DNA from 4 places in the Allocoprococcus similis genome. Region 4 is predicted to be linked to each of the others. Evidence: predicted binding sites of a transcription regulator. Region 4 holds the regulator's gene; each other region holds the start of a gene.
What was found. The regulator Rex, encoded in region 4, represses fermentation and respiration genes when NADH is low (regulators of the CRP and FNR family bind a similar motif). The targets are predictions, from matches to a motif close to ATTGTTAANTANTTAACAAT.
Positions count from the first base shown of each region.

Region 1 (3,541 bases), on a different contig from region 4:
GCAATAGCTTTGATTACGGATGCAGGACCGGAAGCACAGTCTCCACCGGCAAATACACCCGGAATGTTATCGAATCCGCCGTATTTTTCGGTTAAGATCTTACCTCTCTGTACAGGAACACCGGCTTCTTCAAAGTGCTGGTATTCAATATCCTGTCCGATCGCAACGATCAGTGTCTGGCATGGAATGAATACGTCAGGAGCACCTGTCGGACGTACACTTGCACGACCGTCTTTGATCTTACTGATCATCTGTGGTGTAACGTAGATTCCTTTTACGTGACCGTTTTCATCTGTTTCGATGCGGGAAGGAGCCATCAGAGTCTGTACTTCGATTCCTTCTGCAACAGCACCTTCAATCTCTGCCGGAAGGGCAGTCATATCTGCCACGCGGCGACGGTAAACGATGCTGACTTTTTTAGCACCCAGACGTTTTGCGGTACGGACAGCATCCATAGATACGTTACCGCCACCGATAACGGCTACTTCCTGTCCGGTAAGATCCGGGTTCTGGTTCTTTCCTACATCACGAAGGAACTGAACAGCAGAAAGGACACCTTCTGAGTGTTCACCTTCGATACCAAGTTTCTTGTCGGTACTTGCACCGATTGTAATAAGGACTGCGTCGTATTCTTCACGCAGGCTCTGGATTGTCATATCTTTTCCAATCCGTTTGCCAAATTCAACTTTGACACCGGTCTCAAGGATGGCATTGATATCATCGTTCAGACGGTCTTTCGGCAGACGGTAGTTCGGGATACCATAGCGGAGCATACCGCCAAGCTCAGGCAGCATCTCAAATACGGTTGTCTGGTGTCCCATCAGCTGCAGATAGTAAGCTGCACTTAATCCACCAGGGCCACCACCAACAACGGCAATACGCTTTCCGGTAGATGGAGCGCATGGCGGCGGTGGAACTTTTCCGGCATAATCGGCAGCCATTCTCTTAAGACCGCGGATATTGACTGCATCGTCTACGATGTTACGACGGCAGCGTGCCTCACAAGGATGTTCGCAGATAAAACCACAGGTGGTCGGGAATGGATTGTCCTTACGGATCAGGCGGATCGCATCTGCGTAACGTCCTTCTCCGACAAGAGCGATATATCCCGGAATATCTACATGTGCCGGGCACAGAGATACACAAGGAACAGGCTGTGCGTACTGGCAGGTACATCTTCCCTGGCGCACATGTTCTTCATAATCTTCACGACATCCAATCAGACTCTTGTAAACCATGTGAGCTGCTTCATACCCGATCGCACAGTCAGCTCCTTCCATGATTGATACAGAGAGTTCTTCCAGCAGGTCTAATGTTTCCATAGTTGCGTCTCCGTTCATAACGTCGGTCAGCAGATTTTTCAGCTGCCACAGACCAACACGGCACGGCACACATTTTCCACAGGTATGTGTATGACACATCTCCAGGAAAGCACGAGTCATGTCAACAGGACACAGTCCCGGAGGACTGGATTCGATTCTTCGCTCCAGATCTTTGTAGAGCCCTTCGATAACCAGCTGGGCTTTGTCCGGTGCAGTGATTTCAAGTCTACTCATAGCTTTTTTCTCCTTTAACTTTTTTTGCTAATCTACAGGACAGATGAAGAAAAATATAGGGAAAACATCTGAATACTATAGATTAACTCTATGGACACACTTATAATGATATTGTATGCATTTTAGTACAATCTTGCAAGCAAAGTTAATAAATAGACAAATAAGTTAATTTTGTCACAAAATGATAAAAAATATCAGCAATATGCACAAAAAGGCAGAACAACGATAAAGGGTGCAAAAAATAAAAAAAATATGTTACAATAACACCTGTAAAAGAGATGTCTGTTTTTCAGGCACAATTAACAGAAAGGGCGGAACAGGAGAAATGAAAGTAACAGATTTTGGTGCAACAGTTAAAGGTGACGAGACAAAATTATATACGCTCACAAATAAAAACGGAATGGAGATTGCAGTATCCGATTACGGTGCAACGCTGGTACAGGTGATCGTACCGGACAAAGAAGGCAAGCCGTGTGATGTTGTGCTTGGATATGATGAGGCAGCAGGATATGAAGAAGGAGATCTGTTCTTCGGCGCAATTGTCGGGAGAAGTGCAAACCGTATCGGAGGAGCATCCTTTGAACTGAACGGAGTGACCTATCAGCTTGAAAAGAATGATAATGGCAATAACCTCCACAGCGGAATGGATTTTTATAATCAGAGAATGTGGAAGGTAAAAGAAAACGCAGATGATCATATCACATTTGAACTGGACAGCCCGGATGGTGATCAGGGATATCCGGGAGCTGTACATATTGAGGTAACATATACTCTGACAGAAGATAATGCAGTGAAGATTGCTTATCACGCAGTGCCGGATGCAGATACAATTATCAATATGACAAACCACAGTTATTTCAATATGGATGGACATGCATCAGGAGATGTACTGGATCAGGAAGTATGGATTGATGCAGATGCATTTACCAGAGCCGATGCCGAGTCTATTCCGACAGGCGAGATCACACCGGTAGAAGGAACACCGATGGATTTCCGAACAAAGAAAGCAATTGGCAAAGAAATCGAGACAGATTATGAAGCACTGAATTTCGGGAAAGGATATGATCATAACTGGGTTCTGAACAATAAAGGAGAATTTGCGAAAGTGGCAGAGATGTCCTCGGAAGAGAGCGGAATCACTATGGAAGTTTATACAGACCTTCCGGGAATGCAGCTTTATACAGGCAACTTTATTGTTGATGCCAAAGGAAAAGGCGGGGCGCATTACCACAAACGCCAGGCAGCCTGCTTCGAGACACAGTTCTTCCCGGATGCAATCCACAAAGAGAATTTTGCCGGACCGGTATGCAAGAAGGGTGAAACTTACGAAACAACAACGATGTACAAGTTTGTATAACAACAGATAAGCCGAAAAGGTGCCACGGACATAAAAATCCATGGCACCTTTTTTGAAAATATGTGCTGTAAAAATTCAGCTGAGGAATATGAAAAATTCATTTTACGCTGTGGTATATCTGTGGAATCAGAAAATGCCATCCAGATAATGCCCGATCGAACGGCGGATATTACCTTCAAAATCCGTCTCTCCGTTATGCAGACACCATTCAAATACATTTCCGATAACCAGCATACGGATATCAGTGCAGATTTCATCCAGGGAAATCTTTGGCGCAATGATGCCGGCATCGATCGCTTTACGAAGATAATTTTCTACAGTAAGGATCGGGTACGGACGCTCGGTGCGGATCGTCGGGTTCAGTGCCTGGTTGCGTGGTGTGTAGTAGTTGGACATGAATTCCACACCCAGCTCCCGGCAGTACTGTGCATAATTCAGATAGACGTGGATGATACCGATCTTTGCCTCATCTGCATCTTCCGGCGTATCCAGAAGATCCGGATTGATGCTTGGCTGTTCTTCGATGTAATAAGACAGAAGATCATCTTTGGTTTTGAAATGGTGATAGAAACTGCCGTTGGAAACGCCTGCTTCATCACAGATATTTTTTATGGAAAGCTGATCATAT
Region 1 is NZ_BAAHSG010000013.1:14,452-17,992, forward strand. Features, by position in the region: gene ACYQ5K_RS07460 (NAD(P)-binding protein) at 1-1,556, opposite strand, end outside; gene ACYQ5K_RS07465 (aldose epimerase family protein) at 1,882-2,913, shown strand; gene ACYQ5K_RS07470 (TetR/AcrR family transcriptional regulator) at 3,040-3,541, opposite strand, start outside.
Region 1: the regulator Rex is predicted to act here: its motif matches at 1,698-1,717, upstream of ACYQ5K_RS07460 (NAD(P)-binding protein).

Region 2 (3,541 bases), on a different contig from region 4:
TTCTGTCTATGGGAAAATGGTGTTTTTTCTGTGAAATTAAAGCTGATGCATCGCCGCATGCTCCTTTTCCAGCTCTTTAAAAAGTTCCGGCACAGTCCACTGACTGTTTGTATCTGTCAGAACCGCTTTATAATCAATGCCTTTCATACCTTTCTTTCGCATCATAAATAAAATCTGATCCAGATGGCTGCCTGTCACTCCGGCAAATACCATCATCTCATCTGCCAGCTCTTCACCCTCATAAATCCCGTCTGTCTCTGACGCTTCTTTCATTCCGGCAAGTACACCAACCGGCTGAAAATACTCTTCTTTTTTTATCAACCGCACCCGGATCCTGAGTGACATACAGATCATCTGCAGCTCCTGTGCACGCTTCTTATCTTTTATATTAAATAATAATACTGTTTCTCTCATGAATTTCCTCGATTACTCCGCTTTTCTCAAACGGTTCTTTTTATGTTTATTCCACTCCCCGATTACCTCACTGACAGTTGATACCGTAACGAATGCACTCTGATCTGTCTCATGGATAAATGCAAGAAGCTTTGCATATTCACTCTTTTCCAGAATTGTAACCACTTCTGTCTGTTCCTGATTATCCAGTCCTCCGGCTGCCGGATATAGAGTCGCCCCTCTGTGCAGCTCATGTACAACAAACTGCTGGATCTCCGGATATTTCTTTGACAGGATACACACCCTCTTACGGATACTGAAACCGTCAACAAAATTATCCAGAACAATCCCATAAAGATAGGTTCCCAGAAGGCTCACTACCAGTGTCTTTCTGTCGTAGACAAGGATAGACGTCGCAGCGGTCACAAATCCTGCGATCGTAAGACTCTTTCCGATTTCAAAATGCAAATATTTATTTAAAACCTTTGCAACAACATCAAGCCCACCAGAAGATGCATTGACATTAAACAAAATCGCCTGTCCGATGCTGATCACCAGAATATGGCACAGCATATTGATAAACATATCATCCGTGAGTGGCGGAACATCTGGTGTCACTGTTTCAAAAATACGCAGATAAACCGGGAGCATTAAAGAGGTAATGACCGTCTTACCCCCGAATTCTTTTCCGACAAACACAATTCCTATGATCAGAAGTGCTACATTTAAAATCATAGTCATCGTCGAAGCCTTCAGCGGAATAAAGTTTGCCAGAACCATGACAAGTCCCGAAATACTTCCCACAACAAAGGAATTCGGCATCATCAGATAATACACTGATGCCGATACAATAAACATTCCTACCGTGATCGTTGCATACTCTTTCAATATGTTTTTTGCTTTGTTCTTCTCTTTCAATTTTCTTTCCTCTCTTTCATACCGGTGCCTCTTATTTCCCCAAATATGCGGCACACTATATTTCCCAACATTGCACGTTCATCATAACATACTTCTCCACAAACTTCTACGCTATGTTTCTCATTAAAAACATGAAATCTTCTTTCCATTTATAGTAGTTTCAATTATAATAAAGGAAGAGTGAATTTTTTAACAATTTAGAGAAGAGAGGGTTAATTATGAATGCTGATGGAAACGTAATCAAAATCAAACATGACGTACTGTTCGAAATAGCAAAGCTTGCTTTTGCAGGTGAACTTGAAGAACAGCGTGATCACCTCCCGCTGAAGCTTATTCCGGGACCGACACCGCAGTTCCGCTGCTGTATCTACAAAGAGCGTGAGATCATCCGCCAGAGAATCCGCCTCGCAGAAGGCAAAGCTCCGGGACCGGAAGATGATGGCAATATCATCCAGGTTATTTCTTCTGCCTGCGAAGACTGTCCGATCTCCAGCTACACAGTAACAGAGAACTGTCAGAACTGTCTTGGAAAGGCATGTATCAATGCCTGTAAGTTTGGGGCAATTGAACCGGGACATTACCGTTCCCACATTGACGCATCCAAGTGTAAAGAATGTGGTCAGTGCGCCAAAGCCTGTCCGTACAATGCCATTGCACATTTAAAACGTCCGTGTAAATTCAGTTGTCCGGTTGATGCGATCACTTACGACGAGCATGGCATTTCCGTAATCGACAAAAACAAATGTATCCGCTGCGGTAAATGTATCCACAGCTGTCCATTTGGTGCAATTGCTTCCAAAACATTTATTGTTCCGGTAATCAATGCTTTAAGAGAAGGCAAACACATCTACGCAATGGCTGCTCCTGCCACAGAAGGTCAGTTTGGTGCTGACATTACCATGGAAAGCTGGCGCAAAGCAATGAAAGAGCTCGGATTCGTAGATTTCTACGATGTAGGACTCGGTGGAGATATGACTGCTGCTTACGAAGCTGAAGAATGGGCTGAAGCTTACAAAGAAGGACAGAAAAAAGTAACCTCCTGCTGCCCTGCATTTGTAAATATGGTTCGCCTGCATTACCCACAGCTTGCTGACAATATCTCAACAACTGTTTCTCCGATGTGTGCAATTTCCCGTATGATCAAAGCACAGGATCCGGAAGCGATCACTGTATTTATCGGACCTTGCCTTGCTAAGAAATCCGAAGTTGTCGATCAGCAGATTGAAGGAAATGCAGATTATGTTCTTACATACAGCGAGATCCGTGCGATCATGAAAGCAAAAGATGTTGAGCTCGAGGCCTGTCCGAATGACAACCAGACCGCTTCTACCTTCGGAAAACGCTTTGCAAATTCCGGCGGTGTAACAGCAGCTGTTCTGGAAAGTCTGAAAGAATCTGACAACTGCATCGATGCGAAAGTCTGTCGTGCAAATGGTTCTCAGGAATGTAAGAAAGCCCTCCTTCTCATGAAGGTTGGACGTCTTCCGGAAGACTTCATCGAAGGTATGGCATGTGACGGCGGATGTGTCGGCGGTCCAAGTTCATTCAATGACCAGATGGCTTCCAAGAAGAACCGTGATGCCTTGATTTCTCAGGCTGATGACCGTGGAATTCTTGATAACCTGAAGAATTATGATATGGATAAGTTCTCTATGCATAGAGACTAAAATTAAAAGGGCGTGTGAAAAATGAGAAATCATTTTTCACACGCCCTTTTTAACAAAAAATTCTTATTCAAATGCATCAAAAATCGTGCAGGCATTTTCAAATGATGAATAACCGGAAAGATTAATTGTGCAAACATACTAATCGCTTGCATATTAAGGCAAAAATAAGGGAGTTTTGCTCTATCATTGAAATAAGTTATAAAGTAAAACTCCCCTTATTTTAATTATACACACCACGCATCTATTTATTATCCCTTATACCACGGCAGCCTATCCCGCAGCATCATCTTTTCCATCCGCTCCAGATTCTTATCCGAATGCTCAATCTCCCGCGAATACCGGTACACCAGCTCCACAATCTCTTCCTGCGCAAGCGTCCCTTCATTCTCAATCCACCGTGCTTTCCACAGCTCATAAATATGGTAGGTACTTATCACCGCCATCTGCACCTTCGCATAAATCCTTCCATCATAAACCGCACCGCAGAAATAAGTGAAAATAAAATATACCAGAAGCTGCTCTGCCTGGATCTGGATATCACTCTCTTCCTTCACCCACTTCTT
Region 2 is NZ_BAAHSG010000016.1:153,778-157,318, reverse strand. Features, by position in the region: gene ACYQ5K_RS08455 (DUF3783 domain-containing protein) at 37-414, opposite strand; gene ACYQ5K_RS08450 (YitT family protein) at 427-1,311, opposite strand; gene ACYQ5K_RS08445 (4Fe-4S dicluster domain-containing protein) at 1,530-2,978, shown strand; gene fliB (flagellin lysine-N-methylase) at 3,227-3,541, opposite strand, start outside.
Region 2: the regulator Rex is predicted to act here: its motif matches at 1,489-1,508, upstream of ACYQ5K_RS08445 (4Fe-4S dicluster domain-containing protein).

Region 3 (3,541 bases), on a different contig from region 4:
AACCTGTTCCGGCTGCATTTTGGATGCTGCGGTAAGGATGGTGTAGTTACACAGGGAAGATGCGATCATTACAAGTGCTGTTACGGTTCCTTTGATCTTCGGGAACAGCATGTTGCATACAGAAGTCGCGATCTGAAGAAGTCCGCCTGCTCCTGCCCATCCGATCAGGAATGCACCTGCGATCATAAGTGTCTGGCTCTTTCCAACCAGAACAGCGATCATCGTTACAAGACAGATTACCGGGTATCCCAGGATAAATCTTACGTCTTTGATCTTTCTTGTTAAAAGTGCAGTTACAACAAGTGCAAGCATTGTTCCTGCTGAATAATATGTCTGCATAATAGACGGATCAGCCCAGCCTACATTCTCTTTCGCAAAGTTCTGTGCACAGTTCAGCCATAACTGGAAAGTACCTGTACATGTGAATCCGATCAGGATCATTGCGATGGATTCTACAGAGAAATGGGTATGCTTTAAGCTGTCGATCAGTCCTTCTTTCTTTCCTGCCGCTTTCTGATCTGTATCCGGGAGTGGGAAGATCATAACCAGTACCAGAAGTACAAGATAAGCGATTCCACATGCATAGAACAGCGTGTTGTAAGAAGTTGCTCCTGTCGCTGTGGTAGCAACAGTTACACCAAGTACGAACGGCAAAAGCATCTGTGATACAGAAATAAAGAATTTGATCCCCATAGTTGCAACGCCCGGTGCTTTGTAAATGATTTCTGAAACAGCCGGGTAAATTCCTGTATCCAGGAAAGAGTTTGCGATACCACCAACGATTGCACAGATATATGCGATCTGGTATCCGCCATTTGTTCCTGCATTAAATGCAAGTGCAAGTCCGATCAGGTAGATTGCATAGGATCCACTACCGATCGCGGTTGAAATCCGACGTCCGAGTTTGTCAGAAAGCGGTCCGGCGAACGGAAGCGCGATCAGACGTCCAAGTCCAAGTGCTGCCGAAATTGCAGTGATTGCCATAACTTCTACGCCCCAGGAAGCAGCAAGTGCTTCCTTGATGACTGCCTGTCCAAGGATGGAACATCCAACACCGTGGATAAAGTAGTTTAAATAAAGTATCAAGGCGCTAGGTATGTATTTCTTATTCATCTCTTTTCCTCACATTCCTGTTTTTCAATTTTTTTCGATTTCTTCTTAAATTAAATACCAGCCTGCCGGATATTAGTCATCGTATCTGATATTTAATACTTCTTTCATGTGTTCGATCGGCATTTCTTTTCCTGTCCAGAGTTTGAATGCAGCTGCTCCCTGGAATAACATCATTCCAAGACCATTCATTGTCTTACATCCAACTTCTTTTGCCATAGAACGCATCTTTGTCTCCAGTGGTGAGTAAGGAACATCGATTACGATCAGTTCCGGACGGAAGAATGATTTATCCGGTACAACAGACATTCCTTCGAGTGGTTTCATACCAACACCTGTTCCGTTTACAAAAATGTAAGAATCGTTCATTTCTTCTCTTAATTTTTCTTTGTCGTCCAGATCGTAAAGAGTTGCTTTACAGTTTGTCTTTTCATTGATCTTTCTTACTGTTTCTTCTGCGTTTGCCCAGAATTTATCATGGATGTTGAAGATGGAGATTTCTTTTACACCATCAAGTGCAGCCTGGATTTCAATTGCTGTAGCAGCTCCGCCCGCTCCTGCGATTGTCATCTTCTTTCCGATTACATCGATGTCATTGTCTTTTAATGACTGCATGAATCCGATACCGTCTGTGATGTGTCCTGTCAAAACACCATCTTCATTTACGATTGTGTTTACTGCTCCACAGAGCTCTGCTGCCGGAGATAATTTGTCCAGATACTGTCCAACAACTGTTTTATTTGGCATAGACACGTTAGATCCTACCATTTTCAGAGCACGAAGTCCTTTTACTGCATCTTCCAGTGTGCTGTTGTCAACTTCAAATGCAAGGTAAGCATAATCCAGTCCAAGGTAAGCAAATGCTTCGTTGTGCATTGCCGGTGAACTTGAATGTCTGATCGGATAAGCCATAAGTCCAATAAGTTCTGTGTGTCCTGTAATTCTCTCTGCCATGATTTGTTCTCCTTTTCTTCTTCCATAGAAATTTGTTTCTTTGTTCTTTGAGAATGTTTTTAACGTTTGCCCAACTTTTGTTAATTTTTAAACAACCTCTTGATAGTTAAATTATAGACGATATCCTTTGATAGTTCAAATACATCTTATATGCATTTTTGATAGCTTTTTAACATCAGTTATGTTACAATCTTTTTATTTAATATAGAAAGGATTTTTTATCATGACCCTCAATCAGCTTGAATATTTCCAAAAAGTAGCAACCCTGCAGCATTTCCGGCAGGCTGCCGAAGCTCTCAAGATCTCCCAGCCAAGCCTCAGCCGGTCCATGGCGCTTCTGGAAGAGGAACTCGGACTGATGCTTTTTGAACATCAGGGACGTAATGTTGTCCTCACCAAATCTGGCCGCGTCTTTCTGGAACACGTCAACCGAATCCTCGAGGAGGTGCACATTGCCGAGCATAAGATGAAGCAGCTTGCCGGAAGTGGCGGACACATCGATATTGCCTATGTATTCCCTCTAGCGAACTACTATATTCCCCATACCGTCCGCTCCTTCTTGGATCTGGACCGAAACAAGCACGTTACCTTCAATTTCAACCAGACACATACCGCCGATATGATCCAGGGACTCAAATCCGACCGCCACGATGTGATCTTTGGCTCTTTTGTTGCGGATGAACCGGATATTTCCTTTATCCCGATCCTGCATCAGGACATGGTTGTGATCACGCCGAAAAATCATCCCCTGGCGCAGAAAGATACGGTATCCTGCAGTGACCTCACCGAATATCCTCTGATCGGTTATGACCGCTATTCCGGACTCGGTGGATTTACGCGTAACTTCTATAAAGAAAAGAAGCTAAAAGTAAACATTGTCTGTGAATGCCCGGATGAGAACGCGATCGCCGCTCTTGTTGCCGAAGATTTTGGGATTGCCCTTGTTGCAAAGGTAGACGCAGTAGACCAGGCAAACGTAACGATTCTGCCGCTTGCCGACGCCGATCTTACCCATACGGTTTATATGGGCTACATCCGCGACAAATACCAGATCCCCGCTGTCAAACGTTTCATTCAGTTTGTCAAAAGAGATGGGAAGGCCTATTAAAGTGCCTTCCCATTACTTTCTTTTACATATTCAATAAATTCTTTTACAACCGGCGCCAGATACTTTTCTTTTAGTTTTGCCAGATAAATATAACGCTCATATGGTGGATTCTCAATATCCAGTACATCCACATCCAGATTCTTAAGGATCGGGATCTCCGGCATCACTGCAATTCCGAAATCCTCTGCCACAAGCCCCGCCATGGAAGCATCTTCCACGATCTCATAAGCGATCTTCGGTGTCCCTCCGGTCTGTTCAAACAGCTGGTCGATCACCGGTCTGAGTCCGCTGTTCTTGGTGAAATACACCTGCGGATAAGGAAGTGTTTCCTTCAGATCAACAGATCCCCTTCCTGCCAGTTCATGCCCT
Region 3 is NZ_BAAHSG010000040.1:45,894-49,434, forward strand. Features, by position in the region: gene ACYQ5K_RS14625 (MFS transporter) at 1-1,113, opposite strand, end outside; gene ACYQ5K_RS14630 (shikimate dehydrogenase) at 1,186-2,064, opposite strand; gene ACYQ5K_RS14635 (LysR family transcriptional regulator) at 2,288-3,172, shown strand; gene ACYQ5K_RS14640 (LysR substrate-binding domain-containing protein) at 3,169-3,541, opposite strand, start outside.
Region 3: the regulator Rex is predicted to act here: its motif matches at 2,141-2,160, upstream of ACYQ5K_RS14630 (shikimate dehydrogenase).

Region 4 (3,541 bases):
GAAAGCCAAGTCTTGACATTCCAGTATCGATCTTAATGTGCAGATATGCCTTCTTCCCCATACGGTATGCGGTCTCATCCGCAAGCTTCGCAAGCTCATAGCTGTAGGCTGTCATGCGGATCTCATGACGGATCATCTCTTCCAGCTGATCCGGGAAAATACATCCCAGGCAAAGAATCGGCTTCTGAATGCCGGCTTTTCTGAGTACAACACCTTCATCCAGAGTTGCGACCGCATAGCCCCAGACATAATCCACATCTTCCAGCATTCTTGAAATCGGTACCGCTCCATGACCATAACCATCTGTTTTGATGACCACGACCATCTTGGTTCCCTCTTCTATATTTGCATGCATCATTTCCATATTATACATCACCGCATCCAGATCGATCACCGCACGCAGTCTGCTGTATTTCTTCATTCTGTCATATCCTCCAATTCCTTAAGTGTCCTGCCGAGCATTTTCAAAAGATCACCCGCAAGCACACTGTAAGAGCCAAGTTCTTTTCTGGCATGATCTCCGCACAGGCCATGCAGATAAACGCCAAGCACAGCTGCATCATCCGGTCTCAGATGCTGTGCCATAAGTCCGGTGATCATTCCGGCAAGCACATCTCCCGATCCGGCCTTTGCCATTGCCGCATTACCGGTGGTATTGATCATAAGCCTTCCCTCCGGCGCTTTCATAAGTGTCCTGCTGTCTTTCAGTACACAGACAGCATGAACTTTTTCTGTATATTTCCGTAATAGCTCTCTTCTGTTGTCTTTTAATTCCTGTACGCTGTATCCGGTCAGTCTGGACATTTCTTTCATGTGCGGAGTAAGTACATATCCGGAAGGATTCATCCGAATCTGTCCGATCCCCCACTCACCGGTCTTTGCCAGAAGGTTCAGTCCGTCCGCATCAATAACAGCCGGTTTTTTATTATTCTCAAGCACCTTTTTCAGTAATTTCTCCGAATGCGGTCCCATGCCGAGTCCGCAGCCAATACAGAGCACATCCGCCCATTCCAGCAAATCCGGAAGTTCTTCAAAGGATTCTGTCTCATCCAGAGAATAGGTCGTCATTACCGCCTCCGGTAAAAGTTCCTGTAAGATTGCCCGGTTGCTTTCCTCCGTATAAATCCGGACAAGCCCGGCTCCCGAAAGATATGCTGCCCTGGCACTTAAATATGCTGCACCGGACATTCCTTTGCTTCCGGTAATCATCAGAACCTTTCCATAAGTCCCTTTATTAGAATCCGGTTTCCTTTGCGGCAGCATTGCCGGCACATCGGATTTTTCAAGTGCCATGCAGATTTCTTCTTCCGCAAAAAACTCCGGCCTGGTAATTCCGATCGGAGCTGTAACAAGCTTTCCTGCATACTCACATCCCGGATACAGGATCTGTCCCATCTTCTGAAACGCAAAGGTCACTGTAAGATCTGCTTTAAATGCAGTTCCAAGCACTTTCCCATCATCCGAACGGATCCCTGAAGGAGTGTCAACTGCCACCTTACAGGCAGTCATCCGGTTCATCTGATCGATCACCTCTGCATACCTGCCTTTTATTTCACGTGACAGACCAATACCGAATACGGCATCTATAATAACACTATATTCTTTCTGTGGCAAACTGTTTCCTACAGATATTCCCAGATTTTCCAGAATTTTCATCTGGATTTTTGTTTCTTCACTACGATGGTCATAATTTCCGACCAATACTACATCCGGATGATATCCTTCTTCTACGAGCATCCTTGCAATTGCGAATCCGTCACCACCGTTGTTGCCACTTCCACACACAACCAGTGCTTTCGACAAGTCTATGCCTTCTGCTTTCATCGCAGCCACACACTGAAGTGCCGCCCGTTCCATCAGGACAAGGGACGGGACCTGCATCTTCTGTATCATTCTCTGATCCGATCTTCTCATCTGATCTGCTGTCAGTATTTCTTTCATATCCGGTCTCCCATACATTTAATTTTCAAAAAGGTGCAGGAAAAAACTTTCCTGCACCTCTGCCTTCTGGTATGCTTTGACTACTTTCCTTCATGTTCTTCATTGTATCTGGTGATGTTATAAGATAATCTCATCAGACTTTCAGACAAATGAACATTCTCCACAATAATATTATCCGGCAGATTCAGATCTGTATGCGCAAAATTCCAGATAGCCTTGACTCCATTATCTACCAGGAGATTGGCAACCTCTACTGCTTTTGCCTTCGGAATCGTGAGAACCCCGATCTCAATATCGTTTTCTTTCACAAAATCCTTCAATTCATCCATCATACGGATCTCAACTCCACGGATCGTCAATCCGGCAAGCCTTGGGTTTACGTCAAACAGCCCTTTTAAAACAAATCCCCGATTTTCAAATGCTGCATAGTTCGCCAATGCCTGTCCAAGATTTCCTGCTCCAATGATAACGAATTTATGTTTCTCGTTCAGTCCAAGGATCTTACCTATCTCTGTATAAAGATACTTTACATTATAGCCATATCCCTGCTGTCCAAATCCACCGAAATTATTCAGATCCTGCCGGATCTGTGAAGCAGTCACTTTCATTCTTTTACTTAATTCATTGGATGATATCCGTTCGACTCCGCTCTCCAGTAGTTCCCCTAAATAACGATAATACCGCGGAAGTCTCCTTATTACTGCCTGAGATATTTCTCTTGATGCCACTTTCACTTCCACCTTCCTATTTTTTGACTCATTATTTTTAATTATATAAGAATCCAACGAAAAAGTCAAATTTTATAGTTGTTTTTTGTCGTATTTCAGCTATAATTATGTTACTGTGAGCAGTAACATAATTGCCACTTTAACAGGAGGATATAAAAATGATACTGGCATGTCATAATCTGTCAAAAAGTTTTGGGGATCAGGTCATCGTAAAAGACGGTTCCTTTCATATAGAAAACCATGAAAAAGCTGCCCTAGTAGGTCTTAACGGAGCCGGCAAATCCACGATCCTCAAGATGATCGTAGGACAACTTTCTCCCGATGCAGGGACGGTTGTTCTTACCAAAGGCAAAACTCTCGGCTACCTTGCACAGCATCAGGAGATGGAAAGCGGCAATACCATTTACGAAGAAGTCCGCACGGCAAAAGCTGAAATCATTGAGATGGAAAAGCAGATACGTACAATCGAGATGGAGCTTCCGTCTCTTTCCGGAGATGCTCTTGAAGCACGTCTTTCCACTTATCAGAGACTGACTTCTGCATTTGAGCACGCAGACGGTTACGCCTATAAAAGTGAGCTTACCGGCGTTCTAAAAGGTCTCGGATTTACAGAAGAAGAATTTACCAAACCCGTAGATTCTTTATCCGGTGGTCAGAAGACCCGTGTATCTCTTGGCAAACTCCTTCTTACCAAGCCTGACGTCCTGCTTCTGGATGAGCCAACCAACCACCTGGATATGAACTCCATCGCATGGCTGGAAACCTATCTTCTGAATTATCCGGGTGCTGTTCTTATCGTATCCCACGACCGCTATTTCCTAAACCGTGTAGTTACAAAGGTGATTGAAGTCGAGCAGGGACAGCTTCATACT
Region 4 is NZ_BAAHSG010000007.1:141,685-145,225, reverse strand. Features, by position in the region: gene alr (alanine racemase) at 1-421, opposite strand, end outside; gene ACYQ5K_RS04470 (NAD(P)H-hydrate dehydratase) at 418-1,941, opposite strand; gene ACYQ5K_RS04465 (redox-sensing transcriptional repressor Rex) at 2,022-2,669, opposite strand; gene ACYQ5K_RS04460 (ABC-F family ATP-binding cassette domain-containing protein) at 2,828-3,541, shown strand, end outside.